4 regions of the Pantoea sp. LS15 genome follow, and region 1 is predicted to be linked to each of the others. Evidence: predicted binding sites of a transcription regulator. Region 1 holds the regulator's gene; each other region holds the start of a gene.

Region 1 (3,110 bases):
TCCACGCCTCTGGCAATAACTGGCAGTAAACCCATTGGGGAGAATTCAGTGGTGCCAATCCCAAAAGCGCCAATCGCCAGGGCCAGCAGGGGAAAATTGATTTTCATACGTCAACTCCGGATGCCGTGTCATGTGGTGACACAGAACAAAGAAGCGGAAAGCATGACATCAATCACAAAAAATGAGAAGTTAACAAAATAGCAAAAGATTTTTGCCAGAGAAGTAACAATCCGGGGAATCGGGAGGGAGAAGACTCTCCCTCCGCGTAAATCAGTGCAGTGCGGCCGTCAGACCCGCTGCGACAATCAAAGCCAGCACAATAACGGTGGTGAACAGCGAAAACTTCAGATCGGAACTCATCAATTTTTCTCCTTTTAATCCCCCCACGAAAAGTGAGCTTGCTCATTTTTGCACAATTTACGTCAAAAATCTTCCTGGATTTAAACGGATAACCACTTTACCTCTTCCCCTTTTCATCAAGATAGGACAAAATTCCACGCTAAATTTATTAGCGTACCGGCCATTGACCCCCTCCTGACGTCCTGTGTCGTTTTCCCGGCGTGTCGCAATTCAAAATTGCGTGATAAGGGTGAGAGAAGGCAAACGTTTACCTTCAAGTTTTTCAGGAGTTTAGGATATGGTCTGGAGTGACATTTAATGGCAACAATTAAAGATGTAGCAAAACGCGCAAACGTTTCCACTACAACCGTATCACATGTAATTAACAAGACCCGTTTTGTGGCGGAAGAGACGCGCAATGCCGTCTGGGCAGCCATCAAAGAGCTGCACTATTCGCCAAGTGCGGTTGCGCGAAGCCTCAAGGTTAATCACACCAAGTCTATTGGTTTGCTGGCGACCAGCAGTGAAGCGGCCTATTTTGCCGAGATTATTGAGGCAGTAGAAAAAAACTGCTTCCAGAAAGGCTATACCCTGATTCTGGGCAACGCGTGGAACAGCATTGAAAAACAGCGAGCTTACCTGTCGATGATGGCTCAAAAGCGTGTTGATGGTCTGCTGGTGATGTGTTCCGAGTATCCGGAATCTGTGCTGTCGATGCTGGAAGAGTATCGCCATATCCCAATGGTGGTGATGGACTGGGGTGAAGCCCGCGCGGACTTCACCGATTCCGTGATCGATAACGCCTTTGAAGGCGGTTATATGGCGGGTCGTTACCTGATTGAACGCGGTCACCGCGAGATCGGCGTGATCCCGGGTCCACTGGAGCGCAACACCGGTGCAGGTCGTCTGGCTGGGTTTATGAAAGCGATGGAAGAAGCGTTGATCACCGTGCCGGAAAACTGGATCGTGCAGGGCGACTTTGAACCGGAGTCGGGCTACCGCGCTATGCAGCAGATCGTCTCCCAGCAGCACCGTCCGACCGCCGTTTTCTGCGGGGGCGACATCATGGCAATGGGTGCCCTCTGTGCGGCCGATGAGCTGGGTCTGCGTGTACCGCAGGATATTTCTGTGATCGGGTATGACAACGTGCGTAATGCGCGCTTCTTTACGCCGGCATTAACGACCATCCACCAGCCGAAAGATTCACTGGGTGAAACCGCCTTCAATATGCTGATGGACAGGATCGTCAACAAACGTGAAGAGTCGCAGTCCATTGAAGTTCACCCGCGTCTTATTGAACGCCGCTCTGTTGCCGATGGTCCGTTCCGCGACTATCGCCGGTAATCTCTTAACGGGGCCAGTTAACCTGGCTCCCGTAACCACTCCCGGTTTAGCGTTTCGCTGTCTCCCAGATAATCCAGTAACCAGGCCATCGCAGGTGAGACATCATTTTGCTGCCAGGTGAGGCAGCAGGCCGCATCCGGGAATGGGTTCTCCAGTGTCAGTTCAACCCATTCTCCGGCATCAATTCGCGGCCGCGCAAAATGAACGGGTACCATCGCGACACACAAACCAGCACTGAGACACGTCGCCGACGATTCCCAGTCGGGGGCAACCACCCGCCGCTGGTTGTCCAGAAGCCAGGTGATACGCTTGGGTAATGAACGGGACGTATCCTCCAGTACCAGCGACGGCCAGTTGCGTAGCGTATCGTCGCTCAATGGTCCTTCCAGAGTCGCCAGCGGATGATCACTTGCCACCACGCATTTCCAGCTCAGCATTCCCATATCACGAAAAGCGTACCGACCCCCGACAGGGATCGCCTGCGTGGCACCAATGGCCATCTCCGCCCTTCCGTCCGCCAGAGCATCCCAGACACCGTTGAACACCTCCTGTGACACCCGCAATTCGACGTCAGAAAAATGACGATAGAAATCGACAATCATTTGCCGGGTACGCTCGGGTTTGACGATATTATCCACCGCGATGGAAAGATGCCCCCGCCAGCCGTTAGCGATCTGTTGACACTGTTCGCGGGTGATCTGCATTTTTTTGATAACAGAACGCCCTTCTTTCAAAAACCACGCGCCAGCGGGCGTTAATTCCACATCCCTATGTCGCCGTTCAAACAGCGGAACCGCCAGCCACTCCTCCAGCTGACGCACCGTGTAGCTGATAGCTGAAGGGACGCGGTGTAACTCCTGCGCCGCTCCACTGAAGCTGCCGTTACGCGCGACAGCATCGACTACTTCAAGAGAATAATCTGACCACATTTTCTGCCTGCAAAAAATTTGAATGCAACCACCAAATATTAGCGTTTCACAAGCCGCTTTGCACTCCCTACACTCAGCGCCAATGTATACCTGCCTCCTCAGGAGAATAAAACAATGCAACCCAGGAATGGTTTTTTAGTCTGGCTCGGCGGCTTAAGCGTGCTGGGCTTTTTGGCCACTGATATGTACCTGCCGGCTTTCGCCGCTATGCAGGAAGATTTGCAAACCCCAGCCGCGGCCATCAGCGCCAGCCTGAGTTTGTTCCTCGCCGGTTTCGCCTTCGCGCAGCTACTTTGGGGGCCGCTATCAGATCGTTTTGGCCGTAAACCGGTTCTGTTACTGGGCCTGGGCATTTTTGCCGCCAGCTGCCTGGGTATGTTATGGGTACGCGATGCGACCTGGTTGCTGGTGCTGCGCTTTGTGCAGGCCGTCGGCGTCTGTGCGGCAGCGGTGACCTGGCAGGCCCTTGTTACTGACTACTACCCAGCCAACCGCACC
Region 2 (3,110 bases), on a different contig from region 1:
AGTTGGGCTGCTGTTGACCGGAATTGCTATGGCACCCTGGATGGCGAAAACAGGCGTATTTCTCTCCGGCGCGGGTTTTTCACTGGTCTTCCCGGCACTGGGTGTGGTGGCGGTAAAAGCCGTGCCGCAGCAGAACCAGGGGGCGGCGCTGGCAACCTACACGGTATTTATGGATATGTCTTTGGGCATTACCGGCCCGCTGGCGGGGCTGGTGATGACCTGGGCAGGGGTACCTGTTATTTATCTTGCTGCGGCGGGTCTGGTGGTTATCGCATTGATGCTGACATGGCAGCTAAAAAAATGGCCCCCGGTGCAGGCACCGGAGGCCACGTCATCTTCGTGAAGGATTACTGGATCACGAGGGTGTTAATGATGTTTTCAGCCGCAGTCTGCGCTTTCTGTTGATCGTCCGCTGGCAGGGTGATCTGCATGGTCAGCAGTTTATTATCAACCTTACCCAGCACCACTGAAGAGTATGCGGTCTGGCCTTTTGCGGAGATGATGCTGTCCAGCTGTTGCAGTGTGTGGCCTTTCAGTTCGATGGATTTATTGGTGACCACCTGCAGCTGCGGATCGCGGCTGCGCTGCTGATCTTCCAGACGTTTTGACAGCACGCCAAGATCTTCGCTGGTGTCGTCACCCACAATCACAATGACGGCTTTCTGCCCGGTTGCGTCGGAATAAACGTGCATATTGTTCGCCTGAGTGCCCAGCTTACCGCTCTGGTCAGTCATATCGGCTGGCAGAGAGAAACTGAGTTTACCATCCAGCAGATTCACCGGCTGACCGGTCGCATTACTCTCTGCAGATGCACCCTGAGCAGGCGTTTTCGTGTCGCTGTTATCACAGGCTGCAAGACCCACAACCAGCAGGCCAATCCCGACATATTTAACCAGATTGCGCATTGACTTCTTCCTTTCGATAAACGGCCATAACGGCTCATTCGCTCATCTTATCACAACTGATAAAGCGAACCCTTAACCAGCCTGCAATGCCGTGATTTCAGATTTATCTGCCAGCCTTTTCAGCATCATATTCAGCAATACACCATACATTGGCAGGAAGAAGACGATACTGATGAGCACCTTGAAGCAGTAGTCCACCAGGGCGATCTCCATCCAGTGCTCGGCCATGAACGCATCCGGGCTGTGCCAGAAGGCGATGAAGAAGAAGGCCAGCGTATCGCTCACGTTACCGAACAGCGTCGAGGCGGTCGGGGCCATCCACCAGCGGTGATTCTGACGCAGGCGGTTAAACACATGCACGTCGAGGATCTGCCCCAGCGCATAAGCCATAAAGCTTGCGGTGGCGATTCGTGCGACAAACAGGTTGAAGTGGGTTAGTGCCTCAAAGCCCTGCCAGCTACCCATGTAGAACAGGGACGAAATCACGTAAGACACGAACAGTGCCGGGAGCATGACCGCAAAAATAATGCGGCGAGCCAGCGGTGCGCCAAAAATTCGCACGGTCAAATCGGTGGCGAGAAAAATAAACGGAAAACTGAACGCGCCCCAGGTGGTATGAAAACCAAAGATGGAGATGGGGAGCTGTACCAGATAGTTGCTGGAGGTGATCACCAGCAAATGGAAAAGCGAAAGCCAGAACAACGCTTTTAAGCGCTGCGATTCAGAAAACTGCGTCATATTTTGACCTTTTTATACGTTGGGGTGAGGGAACCCAATAAAAACCGCAGCATGATACTGCTTTGGTCAGACATTGCAATGGTTAGTTTTTACGCAATCGTTAACCTGGTTTGCATTGATCGCTACGGGGCGTAAACTACAGCCGTTTTTACCTGACCGAGAAGATCATGACCGACCTGTTTTCCAGCCCAGACCACACCCTTGATGCCCAGGGCCTTCGCTGCCCGGAGCCGGTAATGATGGTGCGCAAAACCGTGCGTAACATGCAATCCGGTGAAACGCTGCTGATCATCGCCGACGACCCGGCGACCACCCGCGATATCCCCGGGTTTTGTACCTTTATGGAGCATGAGCTGGTGGCACAGCAGACCGAGGCGCTGCCGTACCGGTATTTGATTCGTAAGGGTTAGTCCTCCGCGGCCTGATGCCCTCACCCCGGCCCTCTCCCACGGGGAGAGGGAGAAAGTCATCCTTTCATCCACACCCGGATCCCGTCCAGGAACATCTGCGTCGCCATCATCACCAGAATCAGCCCCATCAGACGTTCCAGCGCGTTCACCCCTTTTTCACCCAGCAGGCGCAGGAACAGGGACGACTGCAGCAGGATGATAAATGTCCCACCCCAGGCGATCAGCAGGGCAATCACCAGATGGCTCATCTGGTTCGGATACTGATGTGACAGCAGCATCAGCGTGGCCAGAATGGTCGGCCCGGCGACGAGTGGAATTGCCAGCGGCACAATAAACGGCTCTTCACCCGCAGGCAGGCCGCTGCTGCTGCCTTCTGCGCTCGGGAAAATCATCTTTATGGCAATCAGGAACAGGATAATCCCGCCGGAAATGGAAACGGTTTCGGCGCGCAGGTTCAGGAATGCGAGGATTTTTTCGCCCGCAAACAGGAAGATAAACATCACCAGCAGGGCGATGAGCAGCTCGCGGATCATGATTGCCCGACGGCGCTTTGGTTCGGTGTGTTTTAGCACCGACATGAAGATCGGCAGGTTTCCGAGAGGATCCATTATCAGGATCAATAAAACCGCCGCGGAAATGATTTCACTCATGTAAATTATCCCTGAAACTCTCTATGGTTATTATGATGATTAGCTCTTTTTCTGATTGCCGGGCAATCATCGATTAATTTCGCTTGCGACTTTGGCTGCATTTTGTAATGTGAAGCATATCCCAGTTCAATACTGGCTTGCACAAACAGCACACACCCTCTGCAGGAAAAAAATGCTATGAAAAACGTTGGTTTTATCGGCTGGCGCGGTATGGTCGGCTCTGTACTCATGCAACGCATGGTTGAAGAGCGCGATTTCGACGCCATCCGCCCGGTCTTCTTCTCTACTTCCCAGCTCGGTCAGGCTGCGCCTTCATTCGGCGGCACCACTGGCACGTTGCAGGATGCTTTCGATCTGGAAGCGCTGAAGGCACTCGACATTATTGTCACTTGCCAGGGCGGCGATTA
Region 3 (3,110 bases), on a different contig from region 1:
TCGCGGAAATTGAAGCCGCGCGCGGTGAGATCTCATTAACCTATTTCGAATACGGTACACTTTCGGCGCTGTGGCTGTTCAAACAAGCACAACTCGATGTGGTGATCCTTGAGGTTGGCCTCGGCGGACGTCTTGATGCCACCAATATGGTGGATGCGGATGTGGCGGTGATCACCAGTATCGCGCTGGATCATACCGACTGGCTGGGACCGGATCGTGAAAGCATTGGCCGTGAGAAGGCCGGTGTTTTCCGGGCAGATAAGCCTGCCGTGGTCGGCGAGCCGGATATGCCGCATACCATTGCGGATGTGGCAAACGAGAAGGGCGCGCGTCTGCTGCGTCGCGACGTTGACTGGCAATATGAAGTGCTGAACCATGGCTGGCGCTTTAGCGATGCGCAGGGCGTGCTGGATAACCTACCGTTACCGCAGGTGCCACAGCCTAACGCGGCAACGGCACTGGCGGCACTGCGCGCCAGCGGTCTCGCGGTCAGTGAGCAGGCGATCCGCGATGGTATACAGAACGCGATTCTGCCCGGGCGTTTTCAGATCGTCAGCGAGTCACCGCGTCTCATTCTGGATGTGGCCCATAACCCACATGCGGCGGCTTATCTTGCCGGACGTCTTAAATCGTTACCAAAAACCGGGCGCGTACTGGCAGTTATCGGTATGCTTCATGATAAAGATATCGGCGGGACGCTGGCCTGCATGGAGAGTGTGGTCGATAGCTGGTATTGTGCTCCTCTGGAGGGGCCGCGTGGCGCAACAGCTGAGCAACTGATGGAACATCTTGGCAAAGGCGCAATCTACAATAGCGTGGCTCAGGCCTGGCATGCCGCGATGGCGGATGCTAAACCAGAAGATACCGTGCTGGTGTGTGGCTCATTCCACACCGTAGCACATGTCATGGAAGTGATGGACGCGGGGAGAACCGGTGGCGAGTAAGTTTCAGAACCGTTTAACAGGAACCATTGTGCTGGTCGCGCTCGGGGTGATTATCCTCCCGGGTCTGCTCGACGGGCAGAAAAAGCATTATCAGGATGAGTTTGCCGCTATTCCGCTGGTCCCTAAACCGGGTGACCGCGATGAGCCGGATATGCTCCCTGCGGCGACGCAGGCGCTTCCTGCTCAGCCACCGGAAGGTGCGGCAGAAGAGATCCGTGCGGGCGATGCCGCAGCGCCGTCGCTTGACCCGTCTCGTCTGGCGGCAACGAGCAACAATGAGATCGACCCTGTGCCGGTAGAGCAGCCTAAACCTGTTGAAAAACCGAAGCCGGTCGACAAACCTCAGCCTAAACCACAGCGCGATAAAACAGCAGAACAGCTGGCCGCTGCTTCAGAGACAGCTCCGCCAGCGAAACCGGCTCAGCAAGAGGCTGCAGCCCCAACGGGCAAAGCTTACGTTGTGCAACTTGGTGCGCTGAAAAATGCGGATAAAGTCAATGAGGTAGTGGGGAAACTGCGCAGTGCGGGGTATCGTGTTTACACTTCACCTTCCACGCCGGTGCAGGGTAAAATTACCCGTATCCTCGTGGGGCCAGAGGCGTCTAAAGACAAACTGAAAGGTTCGCTCGGCGAGCTGAAGCAGATCTCCGGTCTGAGTGGTGTAGTGATGAGCTACAGCGCTAACTAAGTACGACCTGCTCCTGAAAGAGAGAGGCGATAGGCCACGGCGTTGAACATTTTTTCAGCGCCTTTTTTATTTACGCGCGGGAAGGAAATCCCTACGCAAACGTTTTCTTTTTCTGTTAGAATTCGCCCCGAACTGGATGACAGGGCGTTAAATCGTGGGACATATATGGTCTGGATTGATTACGCCATCATTGCGGTGATTGGTTTTTCCTGTCTGGTTAGCCTGATCCGTGGCTTTGTTCGTGAAGCGTTATCGCTGGTGACATGGGGTTGTGCTTTCTTTGTTGCCAGTCATTACTACACTTACCTGTCTGTCTGGTTCACGGGCTTTGAAGATGAACTGGTCCGAAATGGAATCGCTATCGCGGTGCTGTTTATCGCGACGCTGATTGTTGGCGCTATCGTGAATTACGTGATAGGTCAGCTGGTCGAGAAAACCGGTCTGTCAGGAACGGACAGGGTGCTCGGGATCTGTTTCGGGGCATTACGAGGCGTGCTGATTGTAGCCGCGATCCTGTTCTTCCTGGATACCTTTACCGGGTTCTCCAAAAGTGAAGACTGGCAGAAATCGCAGCTCATTCCAGAGTTCAGCTTCATCATCAGATGGTTCTTTGACTATCTGCAAAGCTCGTCGAGTTTTTTGCCCAGGGCATAAACCCTGAGATGTGGCTTAACGAGGAAAAGACGAATGTGCGGTATTGTCGGTATCGCCGGTTTCATGCCGGTAAACCAGTCGATTTATGACGCGTTAACGGTGCTTCAGCACCGTGGGCAGGATGCTGCGGGTATCATCACCATTGATGCAAACAACTGCTTCCGTTTACGTAAGGCGAATGGCCTGGTAAACGATGTGTTTGAAGCCCGCCATATGCAGCGTCTGCAAGGTAATATGGGGATCGGTCACGTTCGTTATCCTACTGCTGGCAGTTCCAGCGCCTCTGAGGCACAGCCTTTCTACGTCAACTCACCGTATGGCATTACCCTTGCCCATAACGGTAACCTGACCAACGCGCACGAGCTGCGTAAAAAGCTGTTCGAAGAGAAACGTCGCCACATTAACACCACCTCTGATTCAGAAATCCTGCTCAATGTGTTCGCCAGCGAGCTGGATAACTTCCGTCACTATCCGCTGGAAGCAGACAACATCTTTGCTGCCATTGCTGCCACAAACCGCCAGATCCGTGGTGCGTACGCCTGCGTGGCGATGATTATCGGTCACGGCATGGTGGCCTTCCGCGATCCAAACGGCATTCGTCCGCTGGTGCTCGGCAAGCGCGACCTGGGCGATGGTCGTACTGAATATATGGTTGCCTCTGAGAGCGTGGCGCTGGATACCCTGGGCTTTGAATTCCTGCGTGACGTTGCGCCAGGTGAAGCAGTGTATATCACCGAGAAGGGACAGCTGTTTACCCGCCAGTGTGCAGATAACCCGGTCAGCAACCCGTGCCTGTTCGAATACGTTTACTTCGCCCGTCCGGA
Region 4 (3,110 bases), on a different contig from region 1:
GAGTGAAAGGTTGGCATACAGTTAGTGCCGCTTATACTCATTTTCCTGATAGTCGCCAGATTCTATTTTTGCAATACCTGCCTCTAAAATAGAAATAAACTGACGAGCGACGTCTGTTGTTAGCCACAGCGTCTGTCCAACTTCCGCTTCTTCACGGTTGAGTTGATTCGGGGTTTGGTAGTGCAAACGCAGCATCAGTGCATCGTAGCTATCTACGGTACTGATATCCCAGCCAACAAGCGGGTGGGTCTGGATGACTTCACTATTCTTTTCCATTATAACCCCCTTAATGCGTGTTAGAAGACAACGGCTCTGAGGTTCAATGCATGTTTTTCTGAAGCTTTTTCAGTATACCAAGTAATAAGGGTTTCGACGGGAAAAATAAACAGGTAGCAACACATTTTTCTGCTTTTTAGGATTGATCGAACAATAAAACACCATCTTGTTCACGATTTTTAAAGAAGATATCGGAATAATTTGAACTTTCAGAATATTCAGGTGAAAAAAAAGCCGGGGCGACCCGGCAAAAAAACACAATGAGGGAGCAGTATTAATCTGTGATGAACCAGTCGTCAGCGCTTTCCCATGTTTCTTGCAGAATTTCACTGATGCGATCTTTATCTTCTTTCGCACCGCCAATGACGGAGAGGTTGTTTGCTGCCGCGTAACGAACCGTTACGGCACCTGTATTGTCGGGAAAGGTGTTGTTAATACGACGGGATAATTCTCCTGCCAGCGCATCCAGTGCGCCAACAGGCAGGACGGTAGTTTTGGCTATGGTGACTTCAATACGCATAAATGCCCCCTGTGTAATATACTGTTTATTTATACAGGTATATTATCGATTTGACAACAAGGGGCACTGAATATTTAGCGTTTTACTGTCCAGTGAACGGTTTCGCCCGCCAGGAATGGGACCAGAGTGTCATCCGTCAGGGCAATGGACTCCTCAACCTGGCTCGCTTTACGCTCCAGTTCGATGAAGGTGTCATTGACCGGCAGACCATAGAAGCGCGGGCCGTTGAGGGAGCAGAACGCTTCAAAATGCTGCAGTGCGTTCATCTCTTCAAACACGGTCGCGTAGCTTGCGAGGGCGGTTGGGGCGTTGAAACAGCCCGCGCACCCGCAACTTGCTTCCTTACGATACCGCGCATGAGGCGCGGAATCAGTGCCCAGAAACGCGCGAGAAAAACCGCTGGCAACCAGCTCACGCAGAGCCTGCTGGTGGATGTTGCGCTTGAGGATCGGCAGACAGTACAGGTGCGGACGAACCCCGCCCACCAGCATGTGGTTACGGTTAAACATCAGGTGCTGAGGGGTGATGGTGGCGGCAATGAGATCGTTGCCGTCACGCACATACTCTGCCGCGTCTTTGGTGGTGATGTGTTCGAACACGACTTTAAGCGCAGGCAGTCGCTGGCGCAGTGGTTCCATCACGGTCTCAATAAAGCGGGCTTCACGGTCAAAGATGTCGATCTCGGCGTGGGTGACTTCACCATGTACCAGCAGCGGCATACCCAGTTTCTGCATGCGTTCCAGAACCGGCATGATGGCATCAATGCTGGTGACGCCGTGGCTGGAGTTAGTGGTGGCATTCGCCGGGTAGAGTTTTGCCGCGGTGAATACACCTTCGTTAAAACCGCGCTCCACTTCGTTCGGATCCAGTGAGTCGGTCAGGTAACAGGTCATCAACGGGGTGAAATCATGTCCTGCGGGAACGGCATCAAGGATGCGCTGGCGATATGCGATTGCGGCATCGACGGTGGTGACTGGTGGAACCAGGTTAGGCATGACAATCGCGCGGCCATAAATTTCGCTGGTATAGGGCACGACGGTTTTCAACATATCGCCATCACGCAGATGGATATGCCAGTCGTCTGGGCGGCGGATTTTAAGAACCTGGGGTTGTGCAGTCATGGAAGCTCCGGCTTGTCAGGAATCAGTCATTAGGATGGCTGTTTTTGCCGGACACAAATCATAAGCGGAAACGTTTTCGTTTGCACACTTTTCCGTAAAAAAAAGGGCGCCTCAGCGCCCTTCAGGTTAATCGGTGAAAGGAATGACAATTTCTCCCGGTTTCACCTCTATCCCTTTTGCATATTTTTTCGCAAGGGCTTCACCTTTGCTCTTGTCTTCACTTAAGACATACGCAGGTTGCTGATTAAAATAATTACGCAGCGACTGGTTCAGATAGGGCATCAGGGTTTGCAGAACCGGAGCCATCTTCTCCGGGGAAACCTGCGCATCGACTACTTCCATCTCTTGCAGGAAAATCGCCCCTTTTTCTTTGTTGAAAACGGGCAGGGCCTTCAGTTTGAGCTTAATGTTGGCTTTCTGGTTGCCAAAGAGAGAGGACATATCAAGATCTGCATCTCCTGCCAGAGTGACTTTGTTTGGCTCTTCACGCCCAATCTGGCTGGTGAGGTTGGAAAGGACGATATGTGCATCGGCCAGCCCTGGCACGCCAATGTCTTTGGAGAAATTGTTATGTTTTTCCAGCGCCTGATTAATTTCCTGTTCACTGACGGTGTATTGCGTTAGCTGGTTACAGCCCACCAGCAGACCGCTAACAATCAATGCTGCGGCGAAAAAAATTTTCTTCATAGTGTTCCTCAACGAAAAATCGGCGCTTCTGTCCTGTGACGTCAGTATGTCAGTGTGAAATTGCAGAAACCAGCAGAAAAAGCTGAGAAATGGGAGCGGGAGTGTACTCCCGCTCAAGGGAAGTGCTACGCGCCAGGCTCGAGCATGCCGCTCGCGCTGCGTTTCTGGCTGAACTGCCACCACAGGGCCAGCAGTGTGATAAAACCCACCACGCCGAGCATCATCCAGGGCAGTTCGGGTTGATTCAGGGCTTTACCTGCATCAAATAACCAACCACCGCCGGTGTATCCTAATGCGCCGCCAAGCGCCAGTCCCAGCCGGCTGAACCCCATATAGCTGCCACGTGCACGCGCATCCGCAAGCGAAGCACTGAGTGTTTCACGGGCGGGTTCGGCAATGACAGAACCAATGTAGAACGTGCAAATCAGCGTAAACAGTTGCTGAAGAGAGTTCACCAGACCGATCGGCATCATGCTCAGCGTCATCAGGAATAGCCCGGCCATCAG

What was found. The regulator PurR, encoded in region 1, represses purine synthesis genes. The targets are predictions, from matches to a motif close to CANGCAAACGTTTGCNTG.
Region 2: the regulator PurR is predicted to act here: its motif matches at 1,734-1,751, upstream of tusA (sulfurtransferase TusA).
Region 3: the regulator PurR is predicted to act here: its motif matches at 1,725-1,742, upstream of cvpA (colicin V production protein).
Region 4: the regulator PurR is predicted to act here: its motif matches at 1,981-1,998, upstream of pyrC (dihydroorotase).

The regions. Positions count from the first base shown of each region.
Region 1 covers NZ_JAAVXA010000012.1:83,599-86,708, reverse strand. The annotation lists gene HED65_RS16955 (MFS transporter) at 1-107, opposite strand, end outside; gene cydH (cytochrome bd-I oxidase subunit CydH) at 271-360, opposite strand; gene purR (HTH-type transcriptional repressor PurR) at 658-1,683, shown strand; gene punR (DNA-binding transcriptional activator PunR) at 1,701-2,612, opposite strand; gene punC (purine nucleoside transporter PunC) at 2,727-3,110, shown strand, end outside.
Region 2 covers NZ_JAAVXA010000011.1:62,928-66,037, forward strand. The annotation lists partial or broken gene HED65_RS16105 (MFS transporter) at 1-343, shown strand, start outside; gene HED65_RS16110 (DcrB family lipoprotein) at 348-905, opposite strand; gene HED65_RS16115 (7-cyano-7-deazaguanine/7-aminomethyl-7-deazaguanine transporter) at 978-1,643, opposite strand; gene tusA (sulfurtransferase TusA) at 1,811-2,053, shown strand; gene yhgN (NAAT family transporter YhgN) at 2,110-2,703, opposite strand; gene asd (aspartate-semialdehyde dehydrogenase) at 2,881-3,110, shown strand, end outside.
Region 3 covers NZ_JAAVXA010000002.1:247,573-250,682, forward strand. The annotation lists gene folC (bifunctional tetrahydrofolate synthase/dihydrofolate synthase) at 1-944, shown strand, start outside; gene dedD (cell division protein DedD) at 934-1,632, shown strand; gene cvpA (colicin V production protein) at 1,798-2,286, shown strand; gene purF (amidophosphoribosyltransferase) at 2,320-3,110, shown strand, end outside.
Region 4 covers NZ_JAAVXA010000004.1:170,620-173,729, reverse strand. The annotation lists gene bssS (biofilm formation regulator BssS) at 22-276, opposite strand; gene dinI (DNA damage-inducible protein I) at 551-796, opposite strand; gene pyrC (dihydroorotase) at 871-1,917, opposite strand; gene HED65_RS08550 (lipoprotein) at 2,044-2,604, opposite strand; gene mdtH (multidrug efflux MFS transporter MdtH) at 2,730-3,110, opposite strand, start outside.